3 regions of the Lysinibacillus sp. DFXJR4 genome follow, and region 3 is predicted to be linked to each of the others. Evidence: riboswitches for the same ligand, from Rfam matches in the RefSeq annotation. Region 3 holds a riboswitch; each other region holds the start of a gene.
What was found. A riboswitch is a leader RNA that binds a small molecule or an ion and turns the genes downstream of it on or off. The one in region 3 is predicted to bind cobalamin.

Region 1: linked by a shared signal. The riboswitch ahead of AC2CGN_RS09020 (DUF4430 domain-containing protein) and the one ahead of AC2CGN_RS13155 (energy-coupling factor ABC transporter permease) in region 3 are both predicted to bind cobalamin.
Region 2: linked by a shared signal. The riboswitch ahead of AC2CGN_RS07730 (ABC transporter substrate-binding protein) and the one ahead of AC2CGN_RS13155 (energy-coupling factor ABC transporter permease) in region 3 are both predicted to bind cobalamin.

What each region holds. Positions count from the first base shown of each region.
Region 1 is NZ_JBXUNW010000002.1:196,655-204,233, reverse strand. It holds gene AC2CGN_RS09025 (S-layer homology domain-containing protein) at 1-3,315, opposite strand, end outside; gene AC2CGN_RS09020 (DUF4430 domain-containing protein) at 3,395-4,129, opposite strand; cobalamin riboswitch at 4,303-4,499, opposite strand; gene AC2CGN_RS09015 (acyltransferase family protein) at 5,279-7,177, opposite strand.
Region 2 is NZ_JBXUNW010000001.1:1,508,620-1,516,198, forward strand. It holds gene AC2CGN_RS07725 (GTP-binding protein) at 1-1,663, opposite strand, end outside; cobalamin riboswitch at 1,909-2,095, shown strand; gene AC2CGN_RS07730 (ABC transporter substrate-binding protein) at 2,280-3,275, shown strand; gene AC2CGN_RS07735 (precorrin-3B methylase) at 3,328-3,999, shown strand; gene AC2CGN_RS07740 (S9 family peptidase) at 4,170-6,158, shown strand; gene AC2CGN_RS07745 (GNAT family N-acetyltransferase) at 6,217-6,759, opposite strand; gene AC2CGN_RS07750 (class I SAM-dependent rRNA methyltransferase) at 6,861-7,579, opposite strand, start outside.
Region 3 is NZ_JBXUNW010000005.1:98,805-106,383, forward strand. It holds gene AC2CGN_RS13140 (energy-coupling factor ABC transporter ATP-binding protein) at 1-365, opposite strand, end outside; gene cbiQ (cobalt ECF transporter T component CbiQ) at 365-1,135, opposite strand; gene AC2CGN_RS13150 (energy-coupling factor ABC transporter substrate-binding protein) at 1,138-1,410, opposite strand; gene AC2CGN_RS13155 (energy-coupling factor ABC transporter permease) at 1,412-2,158, opposite strand; cobalamin riboswitch at 2,294-2,478, opposite strand; cobalamin riboswitch at 2,726-2,908, shown strand; gene AC2CGN_RS13160 ((2Fe-2S) ferredoxin domain-containing protein) at 3,046-3,417, shown strand; gene cobJ (precorrin-3B C(17)-methyltransferase) at 3,423-5,093, shown strand; gene AC2CGN_RS13170 (sirohydrochlorin chelatase) at 5,108-6,016, shown strand; gene cobK (precorrin-6A reductase) at 6,013-6,774, shown strand; gene AC2CGN_RS13180 (precorrin-8X methylmutase) at 6,787-7,446, shown strand; gene AC2CGN_RS13185 (cobalt-precorrin-5B (C(1))-methyltransferase) at 7,446-7,579, shown strand, end outside.

The DNA of each region.
Region 1 (7,579 bases), on a different contig from region 3:
GAACAGAACTATTTTGCCGTTCACAATTTTATGTGGTACTGGCTTGTATTCATCACCAACAAGCTGTAGAACAACAGTGTTAGATTTTACTTCGAAAGCAGCTAAAGTAACCTTTAAGTAATCTTGCTTTATTGAAAGTGGTTTTAATCTACCGTTAGTAGCTTCTATGGCAAAGCTAACAGTAAATTGGTTGCCTTCTGCATTTGTTGTCATAGAGGCAATAATTTTTTCATTTTTTGCAAGTTCAATGTCTGATAGAGCAGATATTGAAATGTCTATTTGGTTGCCTTTTTCATCTTGAACCACAATTGTTTTACTTTGATTTTTAAGATGTTTTTGAATATCATCAAGTGTTAATGCTATCTCTGCTTTATCATTTTTAGAATTTACTTCGTTTTCTTCGATCACTTTATTGTCTTTATTTTCTTCCTTGTCCGTTGTTTCTTTTTCTTCTTCCTTATTTTTTTCATCTAAGATGTCTTTGCCCTTTTCAGGTGTTTTCTCTACATCTTCAACATAACCGCCAATATCTTTTCCTAAGTCAAGCGTGTAAATCCATTCAACGGTGTCGTTTGGAGACAATGTGTAATTCGCCGCTGAAAATGAAGGGAATACGCCATTTACACGGTACATCCAACCGCTTAAAGGGCCACGATCAAATTCATAAACACCTGCAATTCCGTCAATATATGTTCCGTATTCTGTTTGACGATAGCTTAATGCTACACCATTTTCAGCAGCTACTCTTTGCAAAACGTCAAAAACGGTTTCACCAGTAAATAATTTTGTTGTTGTTGTTTTTAATGGTACTTCAGAAGATGAAATTTGAATGGAAAATGTTGTATAGCCAATTTCCTCTTTTTCAGCAGGAACGGATGGCTGATTACAATTGTTACCAGGAGAGGAAGGCTCATCATCATCACTACCATCCTCGCCACCAGGCTTAGTCGGCTTGTTTTTCGTGTCTGACATATTATAGAGCGGTGTTTGTCCGCTTAAAAGACGGTTGTAAGCTGCTAGAGTATAGCCAACTTGAACTGTCGCCATACCATCTGCTTTTGTTTGGCTTTGAACATGTTTAAAGCCACCGTCACCAGAGCTAAATGTCATAATATTAGCAATCACTTTATCGAATCGTTTATCTTTATTTGCATCAATGCCTAAGCTAACAAGTGCTGTTATAACTTGGGCAGCGCTTTCAGCAGCTTCCGGGCTGCCCGCTGTCGAAATATAGCCACCTTTAGCGGTTTGGATAGCTACTAATTGAGCGATTGAGCGATCAGTTACAGCCTTTACTTGTGGATTACTTTGATATGGTGCTAATGCTTGAAGTACCATCCCTATCATATCAGGATCAGGATCAGTACCGCTCCATGCAAATCCGCCACCATTTTTTATTTCCTTTGATAAAATATTCTGAATTAGTTTATCACGTGTTGTTGTCGCAGTTTTAGGTAATTCAAATCCCCAAGTATCCAGTGCAATTAATGAAAAGATAGACGAGTTGACACCAGGGCTTGTAGCAAAACTCAAATCTGATAACTTTTCAACTAGATTATAGCCAGCTACATCTCTCGGATCTTTCCCAATTGCTGTGAGAGCAATTATAACTCGAGCCCAGTCTGTTGCTTGAGTGCCTATTTCCCCATTTGTTGCTTTTACATGATTAACGAGATTGCGATAATATTTATCATAATAAGTTGCATATTTTGCAGTATGATCACCACGAGCTAATGTTAAAATAGTCCATTCAGAGCCATAAACGGGCTCATATGAACCTGACGTCAAGTAGTTCGCAACAGCATTGTATATTTCAACTGTTGTCGGTTGTAGTTCAACTAAGCGCTTTTGTAAAGCTTCTAGTTGGGTATAATTTGTTACTCTGCTTTGATGTGCAGGTAATAGCTTATCATAAGCTTGCTGTGCTTCAAGAACTTTTAATTGGTCTGCCCAAGTAAGTGCCTCTACAGTAGGAAGTGCATTAATTTTTTCGATAACCTGTTTAATATCATCCTCTGCATTAATCATTTTCTCCTTTTCAAGGAGGTCGTTATAGTTTGATACTCCTTTGGAGGCACCAGGTATATTGTTTGGATTAGCTAACTTTTTCAAAGCGTCTTTTGCAGTTTTTAATTGTTCTTCTGCTAATGGGCTATTTATATCAATAGCATCAATTAACAGTTCAACATATCGAACTTCTTTTGCAAAAAGGTCTTCCTTATTGGCTACTTTTTTTTGTTCTGCTGTTGGTATAGCAGCATATTTTTTTCTTGCATGATCGAGTTGCTCTTTTATGGCTAAATCAATTGTTAAATCTTCTAATTTAGGAAGCGCATCGATAACAAGAAATACATATTTAACTTGTCTTGCTGCAAGTTCTTGATTAAATACTAGTATATCTGCTGGATCTGTTATTTTTTTTAGATCTCGATAACCAGATGTTTTAATCAGGGAATTATATCTTTCACGAACTGCATCTAACTTCATATCCAATTCATCACTTAAAAAGTTTATATCTTCAGGTGCAGGTAAAGCGTTGCTAGGATCTTGCATATAATATCTAAAATAGGCAATTTCTTTTTCTAGTAACTGAAAAAAATAAGGTAGTTTATTATCGGAGATTAAAAGAGTACGAGCCGGAGCTTTTACTTTACTATCTAGTACTCGTGCTTGCTGTAATAGCTGATAGGTTGCTTCATCGGCTCTTTCGATTGTAGGTAGGGCGATAATAAAATCTATTGCCTTCCGTGCTTCGGGTGAAATAACATATACAATAACTGTTTTAGATCCACCATCTAATTGGGCGGTAATGACTGTCTCTCCAATTGCCTGAGCTATTACGCTCCCATTTGTGTCAACTGTTGCAATTCCAGAGTTGCTTGAAGACCATGTAACTGTGGCACTATCATCTGTTGTTGCGTTAGTGGCAGTAAGTTGAAATGTTTCTCCTACTAATAATAGTAAAGGTTCCTCAGTGTTTAGCTGAATATCGCTAATTGCAACGGGCGCATTCTCTACTAATGGAGCTAGTTCCGCTGCATCTTCTAATGGTATAAGATCATCTAATTCAGCTTCTTCATCTGTATGCGGTGCTTTTTCCTGTTCTGTTAAATCCTCTACATCTATTTCATTCTTAGACTTTGTAGCATTATCCTGCTCTTCTGAATCATCGGGTTCAATATCATTGATGTTTGGAGTAGGATCGAGTAAATCCCCTTCAAAATGCTGTGCCTTAATTGCAGTGACTGGAGAAAATAGCGATACGATTAAAATAAAAATAACTGCTATATGTAGCTGCTTTTTCCATATAGTCATATAAACACTCACTTCCTTTATAAATAATTAAATACTGACAAGCTGAATTAATTCATCTTGTCAGTATCCATTTATCTAGCTATTGTACTTTTACTTCAAGTGGCTCACTTGCTGAACTACCGAATAAAGCATTAGCAGAGGCTGTAATGGTAATAGTACCTGCTTGTGCTTGACCTGCAAATGTAATAACAACTTGTTGGTTTGCATTCATAGTAACTGACTGAGCTGTTAATGCTGTTGTCCCTGTGTTAATTGTCCAGTTTGCTAAATTAGAGCCGTTTGGTGTCGTAAATAAATCACCAGTTAAATTTACCGTAACGGATGGATTGTTATCATTTACTGCAATTACACTTGCTGTTTCTAATTTAGCCCATGTAGTGTAATAAATATGAACGACATCATCAGCCTGTAATTGATATTCAGCTAATCCAAAATTGGGGCTATATCCATTTACAGTGTAGACCCAGCCATCCCAACCATTTAAACTGCCTGCCGCAAGTCCATCAATTGATTGAAGATATGGACCATATTGAGTAGAAACTACTACATAAGGAATACCCTCGGCATCTAATACTTGCTCTACAAGCTCTAGTGCAGTTGTCCCTTCTTGAACATTTACTGTTGTTCCTTCTAAAATTTCATGGCATGAACCAGTACCGCATAAACCTTTTACTGATAACTGAACATCAAAATCTGCTGATTGTGCTTCTTGACTTACAGGCTGTAATACTGCTGCACTGGCTGATGGTGTTACGAGCGAAAATGCTAAAAGTAGGACTAACACTAAATGCCACCATTTTTTGAAACGAACCATTTGTAAAACCTCCTATTTTTATTATTTCGTGAATGTTTTTGCAATTAACTCGAAAATAAAAAGATGCTTCTCCAAAATGGGGAAGCATCTAATGGAAAACAGAAAAAAGGCGCAAAAACGTAGTTTGCCTGTCCGTCTATTTGCCGTAAGTTCTCCTAGCTTCCGAAGAGAGTTAATACGATGGAATAAAGGCAGGTCTCCTGGCTCGTGTATCCTATTCAGAACCTTCCCATCTACTGAAGGCATTTTTCCTTGTTCGACAGTGGTATTTTCTGTAGTCATCTACACTTACAGTTGCGGAAACAGCTTCGGCTTTAAACCGAATTCCCTATTAAGCTCTTAAAAGAGCACCTTTATACTGCAATTGTTATTCACTTAATGTTAATTCTAGCATATATTTCTATTTTTCAAAATAGTTTAACAAAAAGAATTATGCTTTATAGAAGTAGTAAGCTTTAAAAGAGGAAGTAAACGTCTAGTATCAATATTACTATGCCTATTAAAAAGCAAAATGATAACACAAATAGATAGATAATATAAATCGTATAATAGAGAGTGAGCGGGCAAATCATATCCAAAAAGGGTTTATCCATTTAAATATTAAGCAAAACAAAAAGCTGCACAGTTAATGGCAGCTTTTTGTTTCATCTGTTTTCAGCAACGTATACGGTGATTGTGATAAATAATAAGCGGTGAGTCCCGTATATAGCTGTGTCTTTCACTTAATCTATCCATCTTAGCTTTATAAATTTTTTCTTTTGTATTCTTAGTACTCTGCAGCAATTGCTTGATAGGCTGAAGTATAGAAGTCTTCAGGCTTTTTGCTGTTTGTTTCTTTTTATAAGGTTTGCTACCGTACTTGAATGGTTGTCATTGCAGATGCTTTAATCGTCTGATGCTGTGGGGGCGCTTTTGGTTCAATCAGTAATGTTGAGTAGTATGCATCAGCAATCGTAATTAAGTACATGACAAAAAGTAATTGTTTTGTTCAATAGTTCAAAAATGTTTTTCTCCTTTTTAAGTGCAATTCATTAAAAATGTATACTAGTAATACGGGCAACCATTAAAAAGGTTTCAACCATACTTAAATATTTGTAAAAAAGTTATCTCATTTAAAATGTTGCCGGCTATTTATGATTTTTATACGAATCAATGAATCGCATCTATAGCTTGTTGAATTAGATTTGTTAAAGAAGCAATCCCCTTTTGCTCTAAATGTACGCCGTCTGGAGCGAAAAACTCAGGATGGTTAATTGCAGTTGCATGCCAATCAATTAAAGTAATATTTTCATATTCCTGTGCTTTCTGTTGCAATGCTTGATTGACTTTCCCCTCCCAAGAACGTGGTACACGCGTATTTACTAAATAAATATCAGCATTGGAAAAAGCCTTTAAAAGGGTATCGATTTGTGTATTGGTAAAATACCCGTTTGTTCCAAGCTGAATGATGACTGCTTTATCTGGTTGATTAAAGCTTGCATAATTAGGAGCTAATTTAACCGCTTGTGAAACTTGGCGACCAATCTTTGCATCTATCGTAATGCTGGGGTAGATATTATGTAAGCTCGGAGCAATATCTATCATTACAGAATCGCCAATAGCTAATATTCCACTATATGATTCATGAACTTCTGTCTCATTTTCCTCCTGCTCAGGCTCTACTGCATTTTGATCCGTATTTGAATCAACACCCTCTTCTTCATCACTTAACGAACCTGGCTGAGATGTTTCCTGCTCCTTTTCAGCATCATGATAGGTTGAATGCTGCTCTGTTCCACCATCTATTTTAATAGTCGTTGGCCGTGATTCAATCGATTCTATTTTTTCTTCGCCTACAACCCCTGTCATTCCTGTAAAAAATACTAGGAGGAAAAGTGGAATGAGCGTGGTTGAAATTTTCCTGGCAAGCGTGAAGCTTCCCCATTTGTGTTTATTGAATACAAAGTACTGTCTAAAGTAACAGCGGAACCCATCCTTACGAATCGGCATTTCGATAAAACGATAGGATAGTTCTGCAATTGTAAAGATAATCAGCAGTTGTAAAGTAACTCGCCAATAGGCTGGGTTACCTATTTCTCGCACTGGAGTACCTAGCACAATAATCGGATAATGCCATAGATAAATCCCGTACGATCTTGACCCAATCCAACGCAAAGGCTTCCAAGAAAGGATTTTTCCTAAAAAGCTAACTGGGTGACAGATGCAACCAATTAAGATGGCTGCATTTAAGCAAAATACGAACATCCCTCCTCGATATAGGAAAGATTGATATTCATCCACAAACAAAATACTGACAATGAAAATACTAAAGGCTACTAAGCTTACACTATTTAGTTGGTAGACATGATCCGTAGAGATTTTTTGTGATGAAAGTCTTTTCATCGGCCAGATAAGAGCTAACCAGCAACCTATTAGCAATTCAAAGGAACGCGTATCTGTTCCATAGTATACACGACTGGGATCAGCACCTGGTTGATATAGTATAGCCATTAGCATTGCAGAACCGAGTGCGCCCAAAAAAACGAAAATGGCGAGCTTATTTTTCTTTTTGGCCACAAAAAGCCCTAGCATTAAAAGGATTGGCCATAATAAATAAAATTGTTCCTCAATGGCTAACGACCATAAATTCTTCAATGGTGAAGGGGAACCAAAACTATCAAAATAGGAGAGTTTGTGAAAAATAAACCACCAATTACTTGAATAAAAAATTGAGGAAATTGCATCACCACGTAGTGTATGAAGTAGCTCCTTATGAAATAGAGTCGCCCATGCAAATGTTACAATAATCATGACATAGGCAGCTGGAAGTAAGCGTCGAAATCGCCCTATCCAAAACTTTTTTAATCCAACAGTTAACTTATTTCCTTTTAAAGGTAAAATAGTTGAGGTAATTAAATACCCCGATAAAACAAAAAAGATATCGACTCCTAAAAATCCACCACTGGCCCATTTGAAATTAAAATGGTAAGCAATAACAGCTAGTACTGCTAATGCTCTAATCCCGTCGAGTCCAGGGATATAACGATGATTGAATGACTTGCCTGACATAATATTCCTTCTCCCAATAATTTATAAACCTTTTTCCGTATATTAAATCCAAACATCGTCTCCTTTTGTATGTTCACTTATATAATGACGAATAAGGCACTTTAAAAGTTGATAAGAAGTGCTCTATTCGCAAAATTTTTATTCGTCTATTTTTATGCAAAAATACCATATCGTACATCTATATGTATATTCATTCCAAAAAAGCATCCCCATGAATGGTAGATGCTTCAAAAGCGTATTTGCCTAATGCATATGCCTTAATCGTAAGAGCTAACTCGAAAATTATAAGGCATGAAATAAACAATTTAAAGGCTTTTCCCTATAAAAATTTTTGGTAATTTTTTATAATGAGACACTTTGTCCAAGAAACGATTTCGCCTTCTTGAACATTAGTAAAAAGAA
Region 2 (7,579 bases), on a different contig from region 3:
CAACTGGAGGGTCAAATGTACCGGATGCTTGCTGAATATCTGTCATTATGCGGCCGATAAAATCGGTAGATGCTTTTAACTTAAAGCGGTAATAGGGCTCCAGAAGGATGTTCACCGCTTGTTCAAGCCCTTGCCGTAATGCTCGGAATGTGGCCACGCGAAAATCGCCGCCGTCGGTATGCTTAATATGTGCACGCCCCGTTAAAAGCGTAAAACGAATATCAGTTACGGGAAAGCCTGTTAGTAATCCATGATGTTCGCGCTCGAATAAGTGCTTTTCAATCAGTCGTTGATGCCCAACGGATAAATCGTCCGTATGACATGCATTGACAAATGTAATACCAGTACCGCGTGCACTTGGCTCCATTAATAAATGTACTTCTGCATAGTGCTTTAAAGGTTCGAAATGACCATATCCTGTAACAGTTGATGCAATTGTTTCCATATATAATATCTGTGGCTCCCCGAATGAAATGGCTAGTGAAAATCGCTTGTTTAGCACTTCAATAAGGACCTCAAGCTGGATAACCCCCATAATATGTACTTGAATCTCTTGAAATTTTTCATGCCAAATCACACGTAATGAAGGCTCTTCCGCTTCAAGGATACGAAAGATTTTTAAGACTTCCTTTATATGCTGGTCTCCCTTGTATTGTACTTTGGCCTGAAGAGTTGGCACTAACTCATAGGGCTGTGGGTTACTAGAGCTTCCGAGGATTGCACCAATATTTGCTAAGCTAAGCCCTTTTACAGCAAAAATTTCGCCAGCTGTCACTTCCTGTACGGCTTCATAACGATGTCCGTTATATAACCTTATTTCCGTCACTTTTTCGGTTACGTCTCCAAAAGAAAACTCATCTCGAATATGCAAGGTTCCCTGTAATGCCTTAATAAAAGTTAAACGTTGATGGCCATCGTGTCGAATTTTAAAGACTTCACCTTGAAATGGTGCAGCAGCATTGAAATGTGTTTCAGTAAGCAGCGGGAGCTGTGCAAGGAATTCCTTTATGCCGATATCTTTTAATGCTGAGCCAGTAAAGCACAAAAATGCCTTTTCCTGTTTAATCATCGCTTGGAGTTGGGTAAAACAGCTACCACTATCTAATGTTTCATTAAGAAAAGCATCCAAAAGATTGTCATCACGTTCAGCTAGCCATTCCATTATGTTAGAAGGAATATAATCCGAATGGAACATTTCATTTACTAGTAGTACGTCCTTAGAGCAATCCTTTTGAAGCTGTGCCATAACATTATCCACCGCTGCACCTTCACGATCAATTTTATTGATAAAAAAGAAGGTTGGAATGTGATACTGACGTAATAGGTGCCAGACTGTTTCTGTATGCCCCTGTAACCCCTCAACTGCACTAATCACAATGATGGCATAATCCATAACACGAATCGCACGCTCCATCTCAGGGGAGAAGTCGACGTGTCCTGGTGTATCGATTAATGTATAGGTATCGTTGCCAATTGTCATCCGACCTTGCTCAGCAAAAATTGTGATGCCACGTTGACGCTCCAGCTCATGATTATCCAGAAATGTATCTTGATGATCCACCCGCCCACGAGCCTGAATACTTTTTGTATGAAATAATAATTGCTCAGAGAATGTTGTTTTTCCTGCATCCACATGAGCAAGGACTCCAATAGTTTTATGCATAAAATAATCCTCGTTTCTATAAATCCGTCCATTTTATTGTAACAGAATTTTGTTGAATTCAAGAAATATGAATATGTCATAATTGTGCTCCAAATCAACTGATTATGAAAAATAATTAATGTAAAATAGTTCTCGATTATGTAAGAATAGTGCTATAATATTAAAGATAATTAGTAAATGGATTTTTTTGTGAGATTGCGAATAGAAATTTCTTTTGCTAGTCTATCAATAATATTTATAACAATCAATAATACCTTTATATTGGTGCAAATGGCCTTAGTCATTTGCTTAAAAGGGAAATCGGTGCAAATCCGATGCTGTCCCGCAACTGTAAATGGGGAGTCTATACAAAATGCCACTGTAATCAACCTATGGGAAGGCGTATAGATGATGAACCTAAGCCAGGATACCTGCCAATATTATTCTTTACTTTAACCACGAGGATGGGGATAGTGAATCAGGTCAAAAGCCATTATTTCACTATGCGAACCTCTTGGAAACAAGGGGATTTTTTTATGCCCTTTATCAATTTATTACACTGTACATAACAAAAACATGGTAGTAAAGAAGTCAACTGATTTCTTACTATATATTTAACATCAAAGGAGAAAAGGACATGAAGAAATGGAACAGCGTGTGGCTTGTCTTTGCACTGGCATTGATGGCCATTTTAGGTGCATGCAGTGCGAAGGAAGATAAAGAATCAGCAGCACAAGGGGAGAAGGTTGAACCATCGCAAGCGGCAACGGCAGAAGTAACGATTGACAATAATGGGACAACACAGGTTTATAAAGAGGCGCCCAAAAAAGCAATTAGCTTAAACCAACATGTAACAGAAATTATGCTAGCTTTAGGCTTAGAGGATTCAATGGTTGGTACAGCCTATTTAGATGATAAAATTTATGAGCCTTTCCAAGCTGCTTACGATAAAGTACCTGTATTAGCTGACCAATATCCTACAAAGGAACAGGTTATTGATGCAGAGGCAGACTTTTTATATGGGGGATGGAAAAGCGCCTTTGGTGAAAAAGGTGTTGGTACTCCTGAAGAGCTTGAGACATTAGGAATTCACACCTATTTACATACAGCGTCCAATATGACAAAACCAACTTTAGAGGATATTTTCATAGATATTCGTAATATCGCAAAAATATTCCGTGTCGAAGATCGTGGAGAATCTTTAATTGATCAAATGACAAAAGATGTAGATAATATTCGTGCCAAATTGCCACAGGATGGCAAAGAGTTACCTGTTTTAGTTTTTGATAGCGGTGATAAGGAAGTCTTTACAGCAGCGCAAAACTTTATGAATGAGTTGGTAACGATTGCTGGGGGTAAAAACATTTTTGGTAATGTGGAGGCAGGTTGGACAACTGTTTCAAAAGAAGATGCAGTTGCACGTGATCCAGAGGTGATAGTTGTCATTGATTATGGGGAGACATCTGCTGAGGAAAAAATTAATTTCTTAAAGAATGACCCAGCGTTAAAAGAAACAGAAGCCGTGAAAAACGAACATTTTGTTATTTTACCATTATCTGCAGCATCTGAAGGTGTCCGTGCCGCAGAAGCGATTCAAATTTTGGCAAAAGGCTTTTATCCAGATAACTTTTAAAATTTGAGCTAGCATTTTGCTGGCTCCTTTTTCATAAGGAGAGATATTATACATGAATGCATTTAATATGAACATACCAGAGAAAACCTTTGAAAAGCTAAATCATCAGGGAGAATTTACTCGCCTTGCGGTAAGCCCTGGAATTATTAATAAGCATTATACTCCAACACAATTTCAAATAATCGCAAAGGTCGTTGGAAACACTGGTGCTATTAAATACTCTGCATCCTACAGTATATTATTATCAATTCCTACTGTTGGTCTAGGAGAAGCTATAAATGAGCTACAAAAAGCAGGTCTATACGTGGCAAAGCAAGGTCCGATTGTTGCCATGAAGGCATGTGATTTCTGTGATGGCGATAAAATGGAGGCAGCCCCAATAACAGAGCAATTATATGATTCATTAGAAGGGATGGCAGTTCCATCAAGATTACGCTTAAATGTTAATGGCTGTGCATCGGCTTGCTATAATGCTGTCTATGATGATATCGGCCTCATTTATCAAAAGGATAGCTTTGATGTTTATTTAGGAGCGGTGCCGATGGGGGCAAAAGCTCAAGCGGGGACATTGTTTGCTAAACGGATTCCTGTTAACCATATTGAAAGCTATCTCCATGCAATTATTTTACTCTACAAAGAGCATGCTCGACCAAATGAACCTTTTTATAAATTTTATCGTAGAACAAAAACGGCTGACTATTGGGATATAGCGTTTGATTTCTAAAAACTAGTCTTATCAAGCATGGTGTCACTTTGTAAGAAACCTCGTCATTGTAAAATACTTCTTCACATATAAAAGATTACATAGGCTTAAAAAATTTTTTCTTTTAAGCAGGGAAAATACTTAGTGTATCGAAATAAAATACTATGTAAGAATTCAACAAGAAGGAGCGAATAACAGTGAAACATGGGATTCAACCAGAAGATTTATATCGATTAAAATCAGTATCAAATCCACAAGTATCACCTGATGGAAAAGGAGTAGTTTATGTAGAAACTTGTATTGATGAAAAAAAGAATGACTATGTATCTAATTTATTTTATATAAATTTGACTGAAAAAAACCCTCTACAATGGACATTTGGTGATGATAAAACGAATTCACCTGTATGGTCATCTGATGGCAGCAAAATTGCATTTGTATCAACGAGAACTGGCAAGCCACAAATTTTTGTGCTTGCTAAAACAGGTGGAGAGGCCAAACAAGTTACGCATTGTAAAAACGGTGCGACATCACCTGTATGGTCTCCATGTGGTAAGAAAATTGCCTTCTCCGTAAAGCTTGGTAAAAATGAAGATATCTGTGATAAAGCAGAAGATGTTAAGAAAGAGGAAAAAGAACTTAAACCTCTTGAAGTTGACAACATGAAGTATAAATCAGATGCTGCTGGATTTATCGATATGGATCAATATACTCACATTGCCATTGTCGATCTTGAATCAGGGGAGCTGGAACAAGTGACGACAGGAAGCCATCATTTCCATTTGGATACATGGTCACCAAATGGAAAATATCTGGCTTATTCGGCTGATTTAACAGAGGATGTAGATTTTTCTTTCAATAATGATATTTATTTATTGGAGGTAGAAACAAAACAAACGCGCCAACTAACAGAAGGAAAGGGGATGTTCTACCAAACTTCATGGTCCCCGAACAGTCGATACATCGCTTTTCTTGGAAGTGAGAGAGAATTTGAAAACGCTACACAAGCAAAGCTATGGATATATGATTTGGAGCAGAGTAATTTAACAGGTGTAACAAGTGATTTTGACGCTCCTGTCGGTGATTTTGTAGTTGGAGATTATCTACAAGATGTCGTGGCTCCACGTGTCCAATGGATGAAGGATAGTCATAGCTTTTACTTCCAAGTGACAGATCACGGAAATACAGCCATTTATTTTGGAAATATTGTTGGAGAAATATATCCAGCGATTCATGATAATCAGTATGTCTATGGTTTTTCACTTGATTCACAAAATGATAAAGCAGTCGTTGCCATCAGCACTACAACAAATCCTGGTGATCTATTTTACGTCAATTTGAAAACTGGTGAAAAGGAACAGCTCACTAAAGTTAACGAAGAGTTTTTAAGATCAAAAATATTATCTGTTCCAGAAGCTATTGAATATGAAGGGGCAGATGGCTGGAAAGTAAACGGCTGGATAATGAAGCCCATCGGATATGAGGATGGGGAAAAATATCCACTTATTCTTGAAATCCATGGTGGTCCGCACGCAATGTATGCCCATACCTATTTTAACGAATTTCAAATACTTGCTGCACAAGGTTTTGCGGTACTATATACGAATCCTCGCGGTAGTCACGGCTACGGTCAAAAATTTGTTGATACAGTCCGAGGTGATTATGGTGGCAATGATTATCAAGACCTTATGGCTGCTGTTGACTATGTATTGGAACAGTATGAATTTATTGATCAAGACCGACTTGGCGTGACAGGAGGCAGCTATGGTGGCTTTATGACTAACTGGATTGTTAGCCATACAAACCGTTTTAAAGCGGCTGTTACGCAACGCTCTATCTCTAACTGGATTAGCTTTTGCGGTGTAAGTGATATTGGCTATTACTTTACAGACTGGCAAATTCAAGCGGGACTAGACGATATTGAAAAGCTATGGCATCATTCTCCGCTGAAATATGTGGACAATGTACAGACACCACTGTTAATTTTACACAGTGAAAAAGACTATCGCTGCCCGATTGAACAGGCAGAGCAATTGTTTATTGCCTTAAAGCATCGTAAAAAAGAAGCAAAATTTATTCGCTTCCCTGAATCCAATCACGAACTTTCAAGAAGCGGAAAACCAATGTTAAGAATGAATAGATTGGAATATATTCGAGATTGGTTTGTCAAATACCTATAAGAATCATAGAGGGTGGTGGCTTAAGGGCTAAAAAAGCTTCTTAGGCCATCTTTCTAAATTATTGATTAATAACTCCATAAAATACTAAATCCTCGTATTTACCGTCTTTTATAATATGATCCTTTAATATTCCTTCTTGTGTCATACCAATTTTCTTCATTACTTTTCCAGAAGCAGGGTTTGATGAAAAAAATCGTGCAAATACTTTGTGCAGTTTCTTTTCTTCAAAACCGAATTGTAGAATCGACTGCGCTGCCTCTGTTGCATAGCCTTTTCCCCAATATTGCTCACCAATCCAATAGGCAATTTCTCCTTGATTAAAACGTTTGTTATTCGATAATGCAATTGCTCCATATAATTCGCCAGTTTCTTTATCAGTTACTGCAAACTCGTACGAAATATCCTCCATAAAATGATCGTAATGGCGTTCTATCCATGACAACGCATCATTCAAACTATATGGATAGGGCAGGTACAATGTACTTTTATAAATATTATAGTTATTGCAAAGCTTTGCCACCGTTTCTGCGTCAGATGCTTGAAATAATCGCAGGACTAGCCTTTCAGTTGTAATCATTAACTTTTCACGAATATACGCCATTTAATCACTCCAATTACCTATAATTTGTAAGTATATTATATAATAAACCATATCCGAACAAAAAGACAGAATCATAGGAAGGTGATTCTGTCTCGATGCATTTAGTCTATTTTTTTTATAAAAACAACCTTTAAGTAATTAAATTCAGGATATTCACGTGGTACACGGAAATCCTTCGGCAGGCTGTATTCCTCAACAATTTTATAGCGTGTATGCGTTTCCTTAAAGGCCTGATCAATAAAACTTTTAAACTTTTTCATACCAAAGCTTGCGTTATTGGTTGAAGCAACGATAATACCATTTTTCTCTGTGATGGCAATCGTGTCAATTAACAATTTCGGATAGTCTTTCGCTGTTGAGAACGTTCTTTCCTTTGTCCGTGCAAAGCTAGGTGGATCTAAAACAACAAGATCATATTTCAAATGATGACGCTGTGCATATTTAAAATAATTAAAAACATCCATTACTTTAATATCCTGTGATTCATAGTCTATGTTATTGACGCTAAATTGCTCAATTGTTTTAGCTAAACTACGCTTTGCAACATCTACACTTGTTGTTTTTACTGCTCCACCAAGTACCGCCGCAACAGAAAATGCTCCAGTATAGGAGAACGTATTAAGCATATTCCTATGGTCTGCGTAATGTTCACGAATCGCAAGCCTTACGTCCCGTTGATCGAGAAAAATACCTGTCATTGCGCCATCGTTTAAATGAACAGCATAGCTCATGCCATTTTCCAAAATAATGATTGGAAATTCACCAGGAGTCCCCATAACGAAATCGTCCTGCTCCATATATTGCCCTTTAAGATCAAATC
Region 3 (7,579 bases):
TTTTCTTCTATTTTTGTAGTTGTCCAGCCAAGGTTCAAAGGTCCAAATGCAATATCCTGCTTTACTGTACCAGAAAACAGCTGATTGTCTGCATCCTGAAATACAATGCCAACCTGTTGACGTAATTCTTTTAATGCTTTTCTACTATAATGTAGCTGCTTGCCACAAAAGGCTATCGTTCCAGTAGTTGGTTTAAGAATGCCATTGAGATGCTGAAATAATGTAGATTTTCCCGCTCCATTATGACCAAGTAAGGCAATTTTTTTGCCCTTCGGAATTTGGAGTGTAATATCTGTTAGGGCATGTGTTCCATCTGCATAGGCATAAGAAAGCTGATTTAGTTCAAAGTAAAAGTCTGTCGTCATTAGAAAAACCCTCCGTACACGATGAGGAATAGTAAGATAGCTGCAATACCTAGCCAGTTTTTCATGCTATAGGTTGCATTTTCCTGCCAATAGACCGTTTCGCCACCTCGTGCTTGCATGGCATTATTAAGTTCGCGGCTTCGTTGGAACATTTCAGCAAATAATGCAGCAATAAGCATAGATATAGAGCGTAGCCACTGGGCAGGTGAATGATAACCAAGTCGTGCCTGCTGAGCAAGATGAATTTTTTGCATACTGTCTAAAAAAATAAAAATAAATCGGTATGTTAATTCCACTAGTTCAACAAACAAGGCAGGAATTCTACATTGTCGTAACACATGACAAATAGACTGTACAGATGTTGTTAGGATTAAAAAATATAAACAACTGACACTGCCAAGAACGATGAAAAAAAGTTGCTTTGCTGTAACTAAGCTTGCATTGCCAACAAAAATTGTCCAATCATTGAAAGAAAATGCCCAAATATGTGCAGGTAATTCGTTAGCCGCCGGAGCTATTGAAATTAGAATAGATAGTAAGCTAGATAGTAAAAAAAATCCGGGTAACAATAATAGTTTTAAATAATATTTCACAGGGATTTTAGCGCCTATAATGATAAAAGCACTCATTACAATAAATGTAATGAGTGAAATTCGTTCATCTCTCATGATAAGCGACAATAATAATAGTCCAAAAGAAAACAACATTTTTTCTAGCGGATGAACAGACGCTAGCTTATTCATATATGCATACTTATCAATGAGTAACATACTTAACCTTCTTTATGTTTGCCGCGCATTAAGCCAATAAAGTATCCGATAAATCCAGCACCTATTGCAGCTTGTAGTGCAAATAATAGGCTTTCAATTTCTCCACTTGGTGGTTCCCATATGCTTTCAAACCATGGTTCGTAGTCAGCATTTATTTCCCCGATTGCTGCCTCTGCTTCACCATCTGCACCTTCGAATTCTGCACCCTTTTGAATGAATAGAGGGATAATTGCTAATAACACAACGATAGCTAGCAGTAATAAGTTTTTTTTCATTCTAATGTGCCTCCTTTGTTGAAAAAACACGTAATGCTTTTAATTCGCTCACATTGTATTTTTTCAAGAAGTTCATCACAACTACGGTTAAAATCCCTTCACTAACAGCAAGAGGGATTTGTGTTAATGCAAAAATACCTGCAAATTTTGTGAATGACGCCATAAAGCCACCAACCTCAGAAGGAAAAGCAAGAGCTAATTGAACAGAAGTGACAATATATGTACCTAAGTCACCGAGCATAGCAGCTAAAAACACAGCTACAGAAAATGAAAGACCCATTTTTTGAGAGCCTTTAAATACATAATAAGCAATAATTGGACCAACTACTGCCATAGAAAAGGCATTTGCTCCTAAAGTTGTAAGCCCTCCATGCGCTAAAAGTAAAGCTTGGAATAATAATACAATTGTTCCGATTACACTCATTGCTAATGGACCAAAAAGAACTGTACCAAGTCCAACTCCTGTTGGATGCGAGCAGCTTCCAGTTACTGACGGAATTTTTAATGCTGATAAGACGAAGGCAAAGGCACCTGATAGTCCTAAAATCATTTTAGTTTCAGGGTTTGCATCGATCGTTTTACGAATTGAACGTAATCCTAAAATAATAAATGGAATAGATACAACCCACCAGAAAATGGCCCATTCAATTGGTAAAAAGCCCTCCATTATATGCATGGCGAATGCACGATTTGGCACAAATAAAAATGCCAATAAGAAATAACTAAGCTTCCAGCCTGAGAATTTCAAAATTTCTCCTCCTTACATATAGTTTTTGAATTAGCGTGCGAAAAATAAAAAACACTTCTCCTTAGGGAAAAGTGCATAGCTAAAACAAATAGAATTCGATTCTACTAAGCCGCACACCTATCCTCGTAGGTTGAAACGTTCACATTCTTTTCGGCAGGTCTCCTGGCTTTAGTTCCTCATTTTATAGGCCTTCCCATCCGTTGGACAGTGACATTCTCTATAAAACTCCCTAGTACAGTGGCGGGACCGCGCCGGACTTGAACCGGCTTCCCTTTTAAGCGAAATGATAAGCACTTCGCACCGAAAAAAGATGAAGTTGTGAGATTTCACGACAAAGTGTAACATAATTTTCCATCATGATGCTATCTTTTTTTAGAAAAAAATTTTTAAAATTGAGGTACAATCTAGAAAATTCTGATAAAATAAAAGAGAAATTTTTCTTTTTTCTACGAATTTTTTGATGAAATTTTAATGAAAATGTCACAATTTTAGAGAGAAATATTGAAATTTTAAAATTTTAAGATATGATAGAGACAGTTTTAAATTCATGTTAAACATACAAATTTGATATAAAAACATACATAAGTGCTTGAATATTTTCAAGATAATAGGGAAATTGGTGAAAGTCCAATACAGCCCCCGCTACTGTAATAGCTGATGAAATCGCAAATGCCACTAGTGCAAACTTGGGAAGGCGCGAAAGTAAATGGAAGCTTAAGTCAGGAAACCTGCTTATGGAATGATGCATGCAAACTTTTCGGAGGGAGAAGTTGAAGCAAAGGCGAATACCTATCTTATTCGACTTTATTTGGCTTCTACAAAACCTTTACTCTTCGATTAGAGTAAAGGTTTTTCTTGTTCCTAAACGTATTGAGGGGAGAACAACGATGACTACTTGGAATTTAGAGGGGATGCAGACACATCTTTTTATTTGCAATGGCAGTAGCTGTATGAAAAAAGAAGCAGAGGAAATTACGCAAGCCATTCGTGATGAGATACAGTTGCAGGCACTTGATAAAAAAATACATACAACCCGGACACGTTGTAATGGCAGATGTAAGGATGCATGTGTTGTCATTGCTTATCCGCAAGGGAATTGGTACCGTGTGCCAACAACTGAACATGCGAGGGCACTTGTGCAGGATTTACATCATGAGTCACTGCACCATGAACATGTTTTTACGCTTCGTGAGGGCACATTACAGCGCACAGCACAAACAACAGCCATTAAAGGCATCGAAAAGGTGAAAGAGGGGTAACAAAAATGGCGCAAAAAGGAAAGATTTTTGTAGTTGGCTTTGGGCCTGGTGATTTTAATCATATTACACATCGGGCTGTAGAGGCATTACAACAGAGTGATATGATCATAGGCTATAAAACATATGTAGAGCTAATTCAGGACTTAGTGAATGCAAAATCCATTGTTAGTACGGGTATGACGGAGGAAGTATCTCGTGCACAGGAAGCGGTACGCCAAGCAGAGGCTGGGAATATTGTTTCCGTTATTTCCAGCGGTGATTCTGGTGTATATGGAATGGCAGGTTTAGTGTATGAGGTATTAATCGAGCTTGGTTGGACGGAGGCAACTGGTGTAGAGGTAGAAATTGTTCCAGGTATTTCTGCTATCAACTCATGTGCAAGTTTACTAGGAGCGCCAATTATGCATGATGCTTGTACGATTAGTTTAAGTGACCACCTAACACCCTGGAATTTAATTGCGAAGCGTGTGGAAGCAGCAGCGATGGCGGATTTTGTGATTGCACTGTATAACCCAAAAAGTGGTCGACGTACAAGACAAATTGTGGAGGCCCAACGAATTTTATTAGAATATCGTTCACCTGATACACCAGTGGGACTTGTTAAAAGCGCTTATCGTGACCGTCAGGAGGTTACCATGACAACTTTAGCAGAAATGCTAGAGCATGATATTGGGATGCTGACAACGGTTATTATCGGAAATTCATCAACATTTTTCTATGATAATAAAATGATTACACCACGTGGCTATCAGCGTAAATACACACTTGGAGAGGAGAAGCAGCCATTACGTCCACACCAACGTTTAAGGGAAGAAAATGAACCATGGGCAATGAATCAAGAAACAGGGAAGGCACGCAATGACTTTGCGGCAGATCCCAACGCTAATCGCATCGAACCCAGTTTAGCCATTTCTCCTAATCCGAAACAAAAAAAAACTTCACTTGAGATGGCGACAGCAGCCTTAGCGATGGTCAACGGAACAAGTGAGGTAAAGGCAACACCCAAGCTTGTGCAACAAAAAATCGAATCTATCTTTGAGTTAGCTGTGAGCCCAGGAGTAGCCAATAAATTTTTCACCCCGCAACAGATGATGACGCTAGCAGAGGTTGTCGGGGAGGATGGAACGATGGAATACACGCCAGACCATCAAATCCATTTAAAAATTCCAACAACGGGGCCAGAAAAAATTACAGCAAAGCTACGTGAGGTTGGATTCTTACTGGCTCCGATTGGGGATGTACTATCATTAAAGGCTTGTGACTTCTGTTATGGGGAAAAGGCTGATTCGATTCCATATGCCGAGGAGATTCAGAAGCAGCTTGGCGGAATGTCTTTACCGAAAACGTTGAATATTGGCTTTAATGGCTGTGGTATGGCATGCTATCGAGCAGTATTTGATGATATTGGCATCGTTTATCGTAAAAGTAAGTTCGATGTTTTTATTGGGGCAAAGCCAGTTGGTCGTACAGCGCATGCTGCACAGCCAGTTGTAGAGGGACTAGAGCCTGAACAACTTATTCCGCTCATTACGGACATCATCGAAGAGTATAAAGCAAATGCCCATCCAAATGAACGTTTGTTTAAGTATTTTAAGCGTGTGAAAAAGATTCTACATTTTACGTATCAGGACATGTCTTCAAAAATAAAAGTAGAGCCCGCTCCATGCGGTGACTAGTGAGGAGTAATGAGATGAAAGCAATTTTATTTGTCGGCCACGGGAGCCGTTTAGCAGCAGGAAATGATGAGGTGCGTACATTTATCGAGCAAATGGCACCTCGTATTGATGATAGCTTCTTAGTAGAAACGTGTTTCTTGGAGTTTGCTTCTCCAAACATTGAAGAGGGTATAACAAACTGTGTCAAGAAGGGTGCAACAGAGGTGCATGTGATTCCAATCATTCTTCTTCATGCTGGACATTCAAAGCTACATATTCCGGCAGAAATTGAGCATGCGCGAGAACATTATCCACATATTACATTCACATATGGTCAAACAATCGGTGTCCATGAAGAGATATTTGCAATTTTAGAGGATCGTTTAGCTGAAATCGGCTTCAATGCTGAAGAGGAGCAACAGGATACAGCTATATTATTAATTGCACGAGGCGGCAGTGACCCATATGCAAATGGAGACTTTTATAAAATTACACGTCTGCTGTGGGAAAAATTGCCTGTGAAATATGTAGAAAGTGCCTTTATGGGGGTAACGGATCCTCGTGTCGAAGAGGGAATTGAGCGCTGTGTTAAGCTAGGTGCTAAAAAGATCATTATGCTTCCATACTTTTTATTCACGGGTATCCTAATGGAACGCATGAATGGTATGTGTCAACAATTTAACGACAAATTTCCAGAGTGTGATATTCAAATTGCTGACTATTTTGGGTATCATGAACGCTTGCAAAATGTGCTACTTGAGCGTATTGAGCAGGCTGTAAATGGGACATCAACAGGTATGCAGGATTTAGAAAACTATCGAGCTTATGCAGCAGTGCATGGTCATGCGCATCATCATCACCATCATGACCACGACCATGATCACGACCACCATGATCATCATCACGAACATGACCACCACCATGAAGAGGAGTCTGTGAAATGATTTTCATGTTAGCAGGGACAAGTGATGCCAGAAACTTAGCTCTTGAAATACAGTCAGCAGGCTATCAGGTAACAGCAACAGTTGTTACTGAGTCTGCAGCCTCTAGCCTTGCTGAGGTGGGTCTACCTCATTTAGTTGGACGGTTAACAGCTGAGGAAATGGCAGCAATTATGACAGAACAAGGCTATCGTTTAGTTGTAGATGCCTCTCATCCTTTTGCTGAGGAAGCTTCAAAAAATGCCATGGCAGCAGCGGAGCAAGCAAATATACCATATATTCGCTATGAACGCGCGCATGAACATTATTCTCATCCTCTTATAACAGTAGTAAAAGATTATGAGGAGGCTGCTCACTTAGCAGCAGAAAAACGTGGTGTCATAATGCTAACAACAGGCAGTAAAACGCTTGCGACATTTACGAAGGTTTTACATGGTCTGGAGAATACAAGAGTGATTGCACGTATGCTACCTAGACTCGATAACATGGAGAAATGTGAGGCACTTGGTGTGGCACAAAGGGACATAGTCGCTATACAGGGACCCTTTTCAAAGGAATTAAACGAAGCACTCTTTCGTCAATATGATGTGACCTTGATGATTACGAAGGAAAGTGGCAAGGTTGGCTCAGTGGATGAAAAGCTAGAGGCAGCACTTGCATGTGGCATTGAGACAATATTAATTGCAAGACCAAATATAAAGTATGGCCAGCAATATTCTACATTTACAGAAGTACTACAGGCAGTACAACACACACTTTAGGAGGCAATTCAGATGGATTTTAAAACAGATTTCAAACCTTTAACGGTAGATCCGGATAAAATTTACGATTACAGTTTTTCAATTATAGCAGAAGAAATGGGCGAGCATGATTTTTCAGAGGATGAGTGGAAGGTTGTTCGTCGTATTATTCATGCATCTGCTGATTTTGAGCTTGGTCGTAGCGTTATTATTACTCCAGGGGCAATTGAGGCAGGTATCAAGTCTATTCTTGCAGGTCGCCATGTGATTGCTGATGTGCAAATGATCGAAAGTGGCTCAGGAAAAAAACGTTTCCAAAAGCATGGTGGGGATCTACATTGCTATATCGCAGATGAAGATGTCTCAGTAGAAGCGAAAAAACAAAATACAACACGCGCTATTATCTCCATGCAAAAAGCTGCTAAATTACATGAAGGTGGAATTTATGCCATTGGTAATGCACCAACTGCATTATTAGAGTTAATCCGTTTAATTAAAGAAGGCTTAGCAAAACCAGATCTAATTATCGGTATGCCAGTTGGCTTTGTATCTGCAGCAGAGTCAAAAGAGGAATTATTAAAATTAGAAGGTATTCCGTATATTACGAATGTTGGCCGTAAAGGCGGTAGTACAGTGACGGTTGCCGCTTTGAATGCCATTTCACTTTTAGCGGATGAACAGGCGAAAAAATAATGGAGCGGAAGCCGAAAAAGGATCCCAAGGACATGCGTCACGGTTATACAACGGGAGCCTGTGCAACTGCGGTGGCAAAGGCAGCATTGCTAGCACTAATTACAAATGAAGAGCAGGAAACTAGTACAATTCA